Regions from separate parts of the Streptosporangium sp. H16 genome, predicted to be linked through region 3. Evidence: riboswitches for the same ligand, from Rfam matches in the RefSeq annotation. Region 3 holds a riboswitch; each other region holds the start of a gene.
The links. A riboswitch is a leader RNA that binds a small molecule or an ion and turns the genes downstream of it on or off. The one in region 3 is predicted to bind cyclic di-AMP.

Region 1 (4,259 bases), on a different contig from region 3:
CACGAACATCAGCGTGACCCCGGCCTCACCACCGGTCATCCGGCGGATCTCAATGGGCAGGCCCAGATAGATCTGAAAGTTGAGCACGTAGGAGCCGACCATGGCCAGCGAGAACAGCAGGAAGGCGCGATTGCCGATCACCTGGCGCCAGTCCTGCAGCAGACTCGCCTCAGCGCCCGCCCTGCCACCGGACCGCGCCGGCAGGGCCCGCACCTGCACGACGGCCAAAACGGTGAACAGTCCGGCCGCGACCAAGCAGATGAGACGGAAGGCGACACCGTTGAGCAGCAGGCCGATCACCGGCCCGGCCAGGATGCCCGTCTGGTAGAAGACGTTGAAGACCGCGAACGCCTCGACTTTGCGCTCACCCGCCTCCTGAGCCAGGTAGGCGCGGGCCGCAGGGTTGAACAGCGCGCCGGCGAAGCCGGTGAGCGCGGCGGCGACGATCAGTGCCGGCAGCGACTCGACCAGGCCGAGCAGCGCGAACCCGACGCTTCGAAGGATCAGCCCAGCCATGATCATCGGCTTGTAGCCGATCCGGTCGGCCAGGCTGCCGCCCAGCAGGAACATGCCTTGCTGGCTGAGGTTGCGTACGCCCAGGATGAGGCCGACCAGCCAGACCGCCAGCCCGAGGTCGTCGGACAGATACAGGGCGAGGTACGGCATGAGCATGTAGAAGCCGACGTTGATGGTGAGCTGGTTGACCAGGAGAAGCCGGATCGGCCGGTTGAACGATCGCACCTGGGCGAGGGTGGTTCTCATGTGCGCTCTTCCGCGTCTTTCACCGGGTCCACCACGGTAGCGCAGCGCGTCCATCGCACCACCTCGGCTTCGCGCGGATGAGCGATCTCGTCGGGCTCAGGCTCCGGCTTGACCTCGAGCAGACCGTGCTCGGCGCAGTAGGCGTCGTTGTAGACGGTGTCGAAGTAGCGTTCGGGGCCGTCGGGAAAGACCGCAGCGATCTGCGTGCCCGCGGGCTCGGAACGCGCCAGCCAGGAGGCCACGAGCGCGACGGCGCCCACGCTCCATCCTCCGGACGCGTATCTGCCCGCCGCGAGCCGGCGACAGGCCCACACGGCCTCGCCGGGCGCCACCCAGTGCACCTCGCTGAAAGCCCTGTACGCGACGTTGCGCGGATGGATGCTGCTGCCCAGACCACGCATGAGCCGCGCGCGAGCGGGCTGACCGAAGATCGTGGAACCGACCGTGTCGACCCCCACCAGGCGTACGGAAGGCCGGAGCTCGCGCAGCGCGCCGAACACGCCGGCGCTGTGGCCGCCGGTGCCCACGCTGCACACCAGGATGTCGAGCCGGTCGAGCCGGTCGGCCAGTTCCTGGGCGAGGCCTTGGTAGGCCGAGACGTTGTCGGGGTTGCTGTACTGGTCGGGGCAGTACCCGCCGGGGTGTTCGGCCAGGAGTTCGCCGACGCGCCGGCGCCGCGCCTCCTGCCACCCCCCGGTGGGGTGGGGGGCGCCAACCGTCTCGACATGGGCTCCGTAGGCGCGCAGCAGCCGGTGCATCAACGGTTCCAGGCCGGGGTCGCTCACCAGGATCACCGGATGGTGGTGGACGATGCCCGCCAGCGCCAGGCCGAGCCCGAGCGTCCCGCTGGTCGACTCGATGATCGCCCGCCCCGGTTGCAACTCTCCGCGCAGGCGCGCCTGCTCGATCATGTGCAACGCCGGGCGGTCCTTGATACCGCCCGGGTTGCAGCCTTCCAGCTTCGCCCAGAAGCCACGTTCTTCTTCACCGGTCCACAGCTCAGGCACCCACAGCACCGGCGTGTCGCCGACAAGGCTTGCCGGAGAGGGGGTTCCCGCAACGCTCGCCGTCGAGGCCCGGGTCTTCACACGAGTGTTCTCCATCTGCATTCCTCTGATGAGCTTGCTTCGCTTCGGCGGACACCGCCGGTGTGATGGCCAGGCCACAGGGTGGCGGCCTCGGAGTTGGCGAGACCGTGGTGGCCGGGGCTGCCGCGCAGCCCGTACAGGTTGTGCCGATTCCGATGAAATCGAAGATCACGGCGCGGGCGGCGGCCCGGCTGGAGCAGGAATGACCGCCTGGCAACTCCCCCGTCAGGGGGAAGCGGTATGTGGTTATGCGGGGAGTTCTCCTTACTTCCAGGCGCCTAGCTGGTTAGCGGGCGGGGTCGGGTGTGGAAGTGCCCTACGGGGCGCCGCGTGGGGGCGGGCGCGCCGATTCACCCCAGAGAGACTGGGGCCCCGACTCCGTGAAGATCGCAGACTCGGCGGCTACGATCGCCGCACGGGAAGGGAATCTACGCAGGTGAGACGCGCTCTCGGCACTATGGCGGCATCACCCACCGCATGTCAGGCGTATGTCTTGAGTTCCCCGGAGGTAGGCGGTTCGGATAAAACCACGCACACCACACCCAGGAACGTTCAATGAGATTCCCCGCGCGGCGGGACCTTTTTTCCACAATTTTTAACTTATTTGCTATGAGTAGTAGTAGAGGTGGCGAGTTTTGCACTCGATGTCGCGCTGTGGGGTATGCGCGCCTTCCGCTACCTCGTCGGCCCTGGCGTCTCCCCTGGCCTCCTTGAGGAGGAGCCTGCTGTTCGGGTGGATGTATGCGCATGAGAGAAACGAGGCAACGCGTTGACTTCCAACCCTGCCGCGCACGAGTTGATCATTCACCTCCTCGACCACTCCTACTACAATACATAGTATGCAATCGTGGTCCTGCCCTTGCGGGGGTGTGACCTGCAGGGATCCGCGGCGTTGATGGCGATCGTGACCCAGCCCGAGCGAGGCGCAGGCTCCGCGTTCTCCAGCCTGGCGACCGCCGTTTCACCGAAGACAGCGACTTAGGTGGACGAGCGCCTCTGCCTCGGCCATTCTCAGGCGAAGCGAAATGGCGCCTCCGGGCGAGGACGCAGAACGAAAACGTTGGTCAAGTGCGCCGAAGGCGAACGCACCAGGAAGCCGCTCTTATACCCGCGATTCACAGAGCAGGGCAAGAAGACTCGTTCCAGAGCGCAGCGAGAGCCGAGAGTCGAAGCCACGCACTCGTCGCAGATGCTCTGGTACGGCTTCATCGGATACGCCCGGCTTCAACACCACCAGAAAAGGGGGGAAGGACGCCGCGCCGCGGTGATCGGAAGCCGTCAGCATGGTGGGAGCGTCACACGTCACCGGATGTTCGTGGTGGCCTGACCCTGGGTTTCCATGAGACGAGGCCGCCCCGGCGGAGTGAGGCGAGGAGTCCTCAACGCGGATATGCGACCCAGCTGTACAAAGGATCACGTGGAAGACGATGAGTGCCGCGAGCATGCCGATCCACAGTCCTGGCGTTCCAGGAAGCCGAGAGGCGGATGAGCGGGCGCACGCGGTCACAGAGCGAACCGTACATCACTCTGTGTGCATTCTCGTTCTCCTTTGAGTAAGTGACTCAGAGGAGCGTGGCCGCAGGGCGAGGATCCGCCGCCGCCCGGGGCCGGGAGCAGCGTTGGCGGTCAGCGGAGGGAGACCTGTCCGCCAGTGTTTACTATGTTGGATAGTATGAGCTTGTGTAGCGATTAGTCGGCTTTGACCCGACGGCCGAGTACTGCCCTACCCTGCGAACCTGGTCGCGCGACGCGCCTTCACGGCGCCCCCGTCGTTCACTTGCCGGCCACAATGCCTGCGAGCGATTGGCAATGCGCTCGCTGGACAGGCTGAGGAGTTTGCGGCGCACGCCTCGTCGGTGTTCGCTTCCGCGAGGGTTTCCGGCCCATAAGTCTACGCCGACTGGCCTACGATGGTAAATCGTAGAACAGCTGGGAAGGTCAGACCGCGAGAGCGAAGGAGGACGATGGACGGTTCAGCCCGCCAGTTCACGGTGCGGGTGTCGTACCGGCTTCTTCTGATCGCTCTGGTTCTGGGCGTCGCCGGGATGCACACCCTGGGACACCTGGACCACTGGCAAAGGCACGGCGGCATGCCTGCCCCTCCCGGGCACGCCTCTGCCGCTGATCATGGGGTGCTGAAAGCATACGCAGAGCCCCATCCCCCCTTGATGCCCCAAGCCAGGCAACTGCTCGCAGGGCGTGATGACACTCCTTTGCCTCTTGATCCGAGCTCCGTCTGCCTGGCCGTACTCACCTCAGTGCTTCTTCTCCTCATCAGCGCGGCGTCCCTATGGACGCGGCACATCGCGCGAGCCCGCGCGGCCGCCGCCTCGTCGGCGCTGCTCGTCGCCCGCCCGCCCCCGCGAAAAACGGCCCTGCGCCTGGCGTGTCTTTCGGTTCTGCGCGTAT
Region 2 (4,259 bases), on a different contig from region 3:
GAGGAAGACGGGCAGCAGGTCCTTGACCGAGGCGCCGAAGATCTGGCCGGTCGGCGCGTCGTTGAAGAACGGGTTCTTCAGGTCGGCGACCGCCGGGTCCTGCTGCGCGGGGAGGGAGCTCGGGAAGGCCGCGGCCTCCTGGAAGGCCATGATGTGGCCCTCCTTGCCGGTGAGGTAGTTCAGGACCTCGGCGGCCTCCTTGGGGTGCTTGCTCTGCTTGGGGATCGCCAGGTAGGAGCCGCCCCAGTTGCCCGCGCCGCCGGGTACGGACGCGACGTCCCACTTGCCCTTGTTGCCCTCACCGGCCGCACCGGAGACCACGCCGAGCATCCAGGCCGGGCAGCCCATGGTCGCGAAGGCGCCCTTCTTGATCGCGGCGTTCCACGGCGGGCTGAACGAGGCGAGCTTGGCGGTCAGGCCCGCCTCGCTGAAGCTCTTCACCGTGTCGAAGGAGGTCTTGATGGCCGGGTTGGTCTCGACGATGAGCTGGTTGTTCTTGTCGAAGTAGGCGACGTTGCCGTTCTTCGGCGCCTCCTGCGACAGGATCACGTTGTAGAGCGTGTTCGGGCCGTCAATGAACTTGGGATCGGTCTTGCCGGGGTTGGCCGCCTTGAACTTCTCACCGATCGCCTTGAAGGCGTTCCAGTCCGGCCAGAGCTTGCCGACCTCCTCGCGGTCGGTGGGCAGGCCCGCCTTCTCGAACAGGTCCTTGCGGTAGCACATGGTCATGCCGCCGATGTCGGTGCCCAGGGCGAAGAGCTTGTTGTCGGCGTTGATGCCGTTGTCCCACTTCGCCGCGGGGAAGTCGGCCTTGCGGCTGTCCAGCCCGTGCTCGGCCAGGTCGGTGAAGAACTGCGGGCGGGCCTTCATGAGGCCCATCGCGCCCTCGTCCAGGGCGATGATGTCAGCCGCGCCGCTGCCCGCCTGCAGGCGCTGGAGCAGCTGCGGGAGGTAGACGTCCTCGAACCGGTCGGTCAGGTTCTGGTATTTGACCTGGATGTTCGGGTGCGCCGCGTTCCACGTCTCCACGGCCTTGTCGTAGCCGAAGTTCTCGCCGCCGCCGAAGGTGTGCACGGTGATGGTCACCGGCTCGGCCGGAGCGGCGGCGGAACCGGTGCCCGCGGCGGGCGCGGACGGCTCGCTGGAACTGCACGAAGTGATGGCCAGGGCGGTGGCCGCCATGACCGCGACGGCGGCCAGCTTGCCGTGCCGCTTGTTGTTCAACATTACGGACCCCTCTCAGGTGGTCGCCCGAATCATTGGGAGGCGACATCGCGGGCCGGTCCCCGACAAACGCGGTCCTCGCGACGAGGTCGTTCCTCAATGTGCTTTGGGAGCGCTCCCACGAAGAGTGGACGATGGGCAACCAGGACGTCAATATGCCGAAACTCAACCGTTACATCCGGTCGTTTTAGGCAGGACTATCGGCATCAGACATGCACAAACATCTCATCAAGGTGATTGGGAGCGCTCCCATCTCACGGGCATACAGTCGGGGCATTTCGTGTGCGTGCGGGGCGGGGGGCGTCGCGGGCGTCCCCGGCGGCGGCGGTGGAAGGTTGTCAAGGGAGTGTCAGGGCGGGCGCGGGCGAGGCCGCGGGAGCAGGTGCCGCCACCACCGGGGCGGGCGTGGGGGAGGGGTTCGAGAAGGCGACCACCGGGCCGGGCGGGGGAGAGGGGCGCCGTGACGAGCGTCCCCGGGGCGGGGCGGGCGCTGTGACGAGCGTCGCCGGGGCGGGGCGGGCGCTGTGACGAGCGTCGCCGGGGTGGGGCGGGGGAGGACGCGGAACGCTCCCGGGGGCGGCGCTCGAACGAGCGCCGCCCCCGGGAGCGGGTGGACCGGGCGGCCGCTCACCGGCGGGGGCCGGTACGCCCGCGCCGCCGGGGGCGGCGGGCGCGGGCGGCGGGCGCGGGGTCAGTCGGAGTAGACGGGGTATCCGTAACCGACGACCTGGGAGACCGGCCGGACGCGCTGTTCGACGTCGCCGTTGCCGGTGTTGCCCTCGATCGTGGTGATCGTGCCGTCTCCGTTGTCCTTCTTCACGAAGCCGACGTGGTCGATGCCGCCGATGCTCTTGCCGCCGGCCCAGTCGAAATAGACGACGGCGCCGGGGGTGGGGATGGTGCCCCAGTGCCCGTTGTCCTTGAACCACTTGGCGTGGGCTACGGTGTAGGCGTCCCAGCCCATCGTGGGGCGGATGCCGGCCATCTCGCCGACCCAGGAGACGAACATCGCGCACCAGGGGGCGTTGGCGTAGTCGTACACGGTGTTGCCGCCGTCGCGGGCGAGGGTCTCCTTGGCGCGAGGGCTCGACATGTACCAGGAGTGGAACTTGGTCCCGCCGCCCTGGGAGTTCTCGCGGACGCCGATCTGCTTGGAGGCGATGTCCAGGACCTTCGCCGCGGAGACCTTGGGAAGCCTCTCGGCCACGATCTGGAGCGGGGTCTTGGCGGCCTTGGAATCCTGGGCCTTGGTGTCGACGGGGGGTGCGTTCACGACGCCGTGGCCGTCGGCCAGGGCGACGCCGGTGGTGCCGGTGGCCAGGGCGACACAGGCGCCCAGGACGGCGCATGCCGCGCGGGGGGTGGAGATGAGGCGATGCTTAGCCATACGGGGGTTCGACTCCTTGCTTCGCTTCCATTCCGCCTACCGGGTTAGCTGACGGGTTCGGGCTGGGAAGTGCCCTACGGCGCACGAGTGCGCTGATTCACCCCAGGAACGTGGTTCCCCGGTTCCGCAGACCTCGCGGATTCGGCGGCCGTGCTCACCGACGGCGGAAGGTCTCCGCCAGGTGGGACACGGTCGGGCAATGTGACGGCAATGCACAGACCTGGATAGATCTAGGCAATTGCCATGAATAGGACGAAGGTACGCCAGACGGACAGACGATTACAAGTAGGACATATTGCCCAGACTTGGGAATACGTCCGAATCGGGTCGGTGTCGCGGGGTGCCGCCCGGCCCGGGAGGCGGGGTGAGGCCGTGCCGGCCGCGCCTCCTCCCGGCGGGTGGGGGAACGCCCCGCCGAGGCCGGGATCCCCTGTCCCCGCGGCGATCCCGGTTTCCCGGACCCGCCTGCGAGCCGCCGGCCGGGGGGTGCTATGGCGCGCGGGTGAACCTCCTGGTCCGAGGTGTTGTGCCTTCATGTTTTCGAATATGGGTTCGATAGTAAAAAGTATTCGGATGGTAGGGGTTCTCCCATGGAAGGTCAGGAGAGGGCGCTCGGGATCCGGCGGTCCGCGACCCGCGCCTGGCGGGGTTTCCGCAGCTCAGGGCGATGGGGGAGGGGTGGGATCAGGCCGTCGGCGGGCCTGGCCGCCCGAAGGGTAAAGAAACGCGCGCTCGGGGGGGCCCGACGCCCGCGAAGGTAAAGGAGAGAGGTAAAGGAAGACGCTTTCCAGGCGGCCTTGTCATCCGCGGAGGTAAAGGCGCGCGGGACAAGGGCGCGCGGGACAAGGGCGCGCGGGACAAGGGCGCGTCAGGGCGAACAGCGGGCCGGTCGGCTTGGAACGGCCGTAGGCGGAGAACCCGCCGCACCGGCGGTCGAGCGTGGTCGGCTGTTCACCCGCAGTTCCCGGGCGCTTAAGGCCACCGGGTTAGGTTGTGGCAGTCGTGAACGGGTCATCGCCCGGCGTGGAGGACGGCCGAGACCACGCGCGGGAACAGGGTTCGGCCGTTGCCTGGGTGGAGTCCCCGCTGCAGATGCTCTGCGCGGTGGAGGCCCACCACGCCGGGCTGCTCGGTGCCCGCAGCCATCTCGTGCCCAGGGCGAAACTCCGCCCGCTGGCCGTGACGGGTCGCGAGCTGGGCCGTCTCACCCTGCCCAGAGGGCTGGAGCTCACCGCGGCCAGGCCGGACATGCCCCGGCCGCGCCGGGGCGAGACCTGGGTGGTGGGCGACGCCTTCTCCGGCAAGGTCCAGTTCCGCTGGCTCACCGCGCTCCCGGGCCGGATCGTGATCGTCGACGACGGGCTCGCCACCATCCGGCTCCTGGAACTGCTCACCGGCAGGATGGGAACGCCCCTGCTGAGGGCCAGGGGGAAGGCCGGAAGGCTCAGGACCGTCCTCGGCACGGCGGCCGGGCTCAGGCTGCGCGCCGCCGCCCGCTCGGGGCGGCTGTCGATCTTCACCGCGCTGCCCGTGCCCCCCGACCTGGCGAAGGCCGTACGCGCCGGGGGAGCCGAGCTGGTCACCCACGACTTCGCCTGGCTGCGCTCCCAGCCGCTGCGCGGGCCCCGTCCCGAGGAGCGCACCGTCG
Region 3 (4,259 bases):
GCTGCCGATGCGCGAGGCCATGCGCACGTTGGTCTCGTTCTCGACGAAGGACGGGCACCCACCTGGTTCCGTTTCTCCTCACTACCGATAATTTTTGCCTGGACCAGGGCAGAACTGTCCCTCGGGATGGTTGACAGGCCAAAATTGGTCCGTGGTCAGGATCGGATCGGTAGAGATGAGCGATTGTGAGAGTGAGCGACTTCCGCCAGTTCTGGGCCAGCTGTTCGCCGACGGAGCCGACGGGAGCGAGGGCGGCGACGGAACCGGCGGGGGCAGGGGCAGGAGGCTCTCGGTGGAGCTGCCGCCGGGGGACGTGGTGTGGCCCGACCCCGGTTACGCCCAGCTCGCCGTCCGTCGCCGTCCGGCGTTCTGGCTCAGCGAGGTGGCGGTCTCCGGCGAGTACTGGGCGCGGCTGAGGGCCCAGCACGAGCGGTCGGGCCTGTGGCCGGTGCTGCTGGAGGACTCCGTCCAGCCCTGGTCGGCCGGCCAGATCGCCCCGGACACGGCCGGTCAGATCGACAATTACCACGCCGCCGCGTTCATGGCCGAGGTGTGGTCCGACTGGATCGCCAAGGCCAACCTCGACCAGCTCGAACTGCTCGAGCCCTTCGGACCCGAGTGTCCCGGCCCGGCCCCCCCGGGCAGGCTCGCCGCCGACCCCGGCGTGGTCGCCGACTGGTACGCCGGGCTGGTGGCCGAGCGCAGGACCCCGCTCGGGCTCGTCGCGGTCGAGCGCGGGGCCGACGCCCTCGCCGTCATGGGCTGGCAGGGCGCCCTGAACCACAACGAGTGGATGGTCCCGCTCGCGGCCGTCGTGCGCAGCTGGGAGGACAGGTTCGGGGTGCGGGTGGTCGGGATGGGTTTCAACACCCTCGACCTCAGCGTCGCCGCGCCCCCGACCACCTCCGAGCACGCCCTGCACGTCGCCGCGGAGCACTGGACGTTCTGCCCCGACAGCATCATCCAGGGGGCGGGGAACCTCATCGACTACGCCGAGCAGATCAAGGGCAGGAACGCCTGGTCGTTCTGGTGGGACTGAGCGGGGCCGGGCGGGACCGATCGGCCGGGGACGACCCGCGAGGCGGGCTCCCCTTGAGCGAACCTTTGCGCAAAGGAACCGGCGGGCCGGGGGAGGGCTCACGGGGCGCGCGTTCTCCCGCGTGGATCTTCCGTGGATCTCCGGACGCGGGGCCTGGAACGGGGACAGGAACGGGGTTCCGGGGCTGGACACCGAGATGGGGGAGACATCCGTGCTGGTAGGACAGGTGTTGGCCTGGCGGGGCGATCGATGAGGCTTCCTTGAAGCTTGTAGGTAGATCTTCTGGGGTTTTCATGGTGTTTGCTTTGCTTTGTCCGGTTTGGGTGGGTAGTGTCCACAGTCATCGGTAGGCGACCTGCCCTTCACAAGAGGGAGCGGCCGGCCGACGTCGAATCCCGAGGGCCCCACAGGGGCCCCGGAGCCGGGGAACCACTTTTCCGGGGTGAATCCGCCGCGACCACGCGGCGGTAGGGCAACTCCACCGCCCGAACCCGTCAGCTAACCCGGTAGACGAGATGGAGAGGAGATCCCCTCATGGATCACCGCGTTACCACGTCGGTGCAGCCCTTGTCCGTGCCGACCACCTGAACTTTTCCCCCCTTCCGCCGACATCCCCCGTTCCCCCCGGACCTTCTCGCCGCGCCTGATCGCGGCACCTTCCAGATCGTGCTCCGCGTAGCGATTGCCCGAGATTCCGGCTACGCCCCCTTTTCCGACGAGCGCGTCCCCGCCCGTGCACCCCTTCGGTGTGTCGCACGTGGCTGCCCCGTTCCCTCGCGAAAGAGCCTTTTCTCCATGCGCCCCTTCTTTGGTTTGCACAAGAACGGCCTGAGCAAGTTCACCTGGCAGAAGAACAAGCCCCGCGGAAGCCGCCTCGCAGCCGCCGCCCTGGTCGGCGCGAGCGTCCTCGCCGCCACCGGTGTCGCGGTGGCGCTGCCCGCCTCCACCTGTTTCGCCGCCACCGCCGACCCCGAGGTCGGGGTGGCGAAGGCCAGCGCCGAGTCCGTCCTCCTCCAGGGCGCGACCACGGCCTCCTACTTCTGGGACGACTCCTCCGGCCGGGCCGGTGACACGGGTCTGCCCGCCAGCGGCCGGCCGATGCAGAAGGGCATGATCGCCAGCCCGAGCTGGCCCCTGCTCACCGAGGGCTACATCATCTACAAGGGCAAGAAGGCCAAGTTCTTCGTCGGCGACCGCGGCCCCGGTTCCCCCTCGAACCAGGGCATTATGATCGACATCGACGCCAAGACCTTCGCCGACCTGACCGGTGGAACGTTCAACGCCGGCACGCTCGGCGTGGACGGCAACGGCGGGATGGGCCACATCGACATCCAGTACGTGGTCACCAAGTGGGGTAACGGTACGGGGATAAAGAACCACCCCGTCGCGTTCTCCACCGGTGCCTGGAGCCGCAGGGACACCAGCCCGGCCAAGCCCCCGACGGTCGTCTTCGCCAAGGCCCAGGAACTGGGGATAGGCGTGCAGACCCAGCTGGTGAGCGCCGCGGCGCGGCCGTGGGCCGGCAAGCCCAAGGTCATGGTCGAGCCCGCCTCCTGGCACGCCCCGGCCGGCGTGGCCGTCGCCGGTGCCCGCGCCGCCGAGATCGGCGCGGGGAAGGGCTGAGCCGGCGCCGCCGCCCTCCGGAGACCCCCGCCGGAGTCCTCCGGGAACGCTCAGAAAAGACGCAGAAAGGACTCCGGTGCGGTCCGTGCCTCCCGGGGCACGGACCGCACCGGAGGATCAGACCTCGAGCTTCTCCTCGATGCCGCGCAGGGTGTGCCGCGCGAGCGCGAGGTTGGCCCGGTTCCGGTCGAGAGCCAGGTAGAGGAACAGCCCTTTGCCACTCCGGCCCGAGATCGGGCGGATCACGTGGTACTGCGTGCCGAGCGTGATGAGGATGTCCTCGATGCCGTCCTTGAGGCCGAGCGACTCCATGGTCCGCATCTTGGCCTTGACGACCTCGGTGTTACCCGCGGCCGCGATCTGGAGGTCGAGGTCCTTGGACCCGCCGAGCGCGCCCAGCGCCATCCCGCTGTTGTAGTCGACGACGACCGCGCCGACGGCACCGTCGATCGCCATCATCTCCTTGAGCGAGATGTCCATGTTGCCCATTGCTGTCTCCGATCACTGGGGTATCGATGTGCGCGAGCCGGCGGCGGCCAGTCTGGCCGCCGTCTTGCGGCCCTCCAGCCGGAGCAGCCCGAGGTTGGTCCCCGGGCGCGCCAGGACTGTGAGGACGATCTTGGGTCCGGCGGCGTAGAACGCCGCGTAGCCGTTGGTGCCGGAGATCAACGTCTCCTCGAAGGTGCCCTTGCCGGCCATGCTCGTCATCCGGCGGCTGAGAGCCAGCACCGCGGAGGAGAGCGCCCCGGTCTGCTCGGTGTCCCTGTCCAGATCGCTCGCTATCGTCAGACCGTCGACGCTGCACGCGATGCTCCCGTTCACGTCGGGTACGCGTTCTCGCAGCGCCGCCATCTCGCGCCGTATCTCCTCACGCAGTTCCACCGGCATCCTCCTTCCGATCAGCTTCAGCGTCCGCAGCCTTATCGGCATGTGACCGGGCTCAAGTCGCTCAAGTCGCTCAAGTCATGGCCTCCAATGCGTTCCTGAGCCGGATGAGCAGGCTGACGTCGGCCGGGTCCCCGTTCGCCCTGGGGAGCCAGTCCGACGTCTCCGGAGAACCCGTGCCGGCCGCCGGGATCTCCGTGGCACCCCTCGTCCGCCTGGGCAGCGGTGCCGGTGCCTCGGGAGTCCCGGGAGTCCCGGGAGTCTCTGCCGGAGCGGGCTCCGGGAGGCGGAGCAGCCCGGACGAGGCGAGCTGCCGTACGGCGAGCAGCACCGAGTACGCGGGACGGCCCAGCTTGCGCGCCAGGTCGGCGGGGGTCGCCGTGGAGTCGGCGCCGACGAGCACCTCCCACTGGAGCGAGCTCAGCACCACCCGCTGGGCGCCGATGCGCCCGAGCGGGACGACCGGGAGCGTGTCCAGCTCCGCGGACGGCCAGGTCTGTTCCAACTGCGCCTTCCTTCGCTCGCACTCCCGGAGCAGGCCGGTCGCGTCGAAGTACCACTGCGGTCCGAGCCAGTGCCGCTCTCCCCGCCGGAACCTGGGCCGGTGCCCGGTGGCCTGCAGCAGGAAGTACGCGGCGTCGAGCACCGCGCTCAGCACGCAGAACTCCAGTTCCCCCCTGGTGAGCAGGCCCCGCGCGACCAGCTGCTCGCC

Region 1: it holds a riboswitch for cyclic di-AMP, as region 3 does, so the genes downstream of both, ACTOQ2_RS41095 (PLP-dependent cysteine synthase family protein) here and ACTOQ2_RS04220 (hypothetical protein) in region 3, are expected to answer to the same signal.
Region 2: it holds a riboswitch for cyclic di-AMP, as region 3 does, so the genes downstream of both, ACTOQ2_RS25830 (CHAP domain-containing protein) here and ACTOQ2_RS04220 (hypothetical protein) in region 3, are expected to answer to the same signal.

The regions. Positions count from the first base shown of each region.
Region 1 covers NZ_JBPXMD010000054.1:9,829-14,087, forward strand. Annotated here, with positions in the region: gene ACTOQ2_RS41090 (MDR family MFS transporter) at 1-816, opposite strand, end outside; gene ACTOQ2_RS41095 (PLP-dependent cysteine synthase family protein) at 759-1,865, opposite strand; cyclic di-AMP (ydaO/yuaA leader) riboswitch at 2,109-2,261, opposite strand; gene ACTOQ2_RS41100 (hypothetical protein) at 2,458-2,670, opposite strand.
Region 2 covers NZ_JBPXMD010000016.1:131,576-135,834, forward strand. Annotated here, with positions in the region: gene ACTOQ2_RS25825 (ABC transporter substrate-binding protein) at 1-1,227, opposite strand, end outside; gene ACTOQ2_RS25830 (CHAP domain-containing protein) at 1,916-2,611, opposite strand; cyclic di-AMP (ydaO/yuaA leader) riboswitch at 2,630-2,768, opposite strand; gene ACTOQ2_RS25835 (hypothetical protein) at 3,614-4,259, shown strand, end outside.
Region 3 covers NZ_JBPXMD010000002.1:264,838-269,096, reverse strand. Annotated here, with positions in the region: gene ACTOQ2_RS04225 (DUF4253 domain-containing protein) at 176-1,039, shown strand; cyclic di-AMP (ydaO/yuaA leader) riboswitch at 1,416-1,567, shown strand; gene ACTOQ2_RS04220 (hypothetical protein) at 1,835-2,662, shown strand; gene ACTOQ2_RS04215 (hypothetical protein) at 2,780-3,151, opposite strand; gene ACTOQ2_RS04210 (roadblock/LC7 domain-containing protein) at 3,164-3,550, opposite strand; gene ACTOQ2_RS04205 (hypothetical protein) at 3,621-4,259, opposite strand, start outside.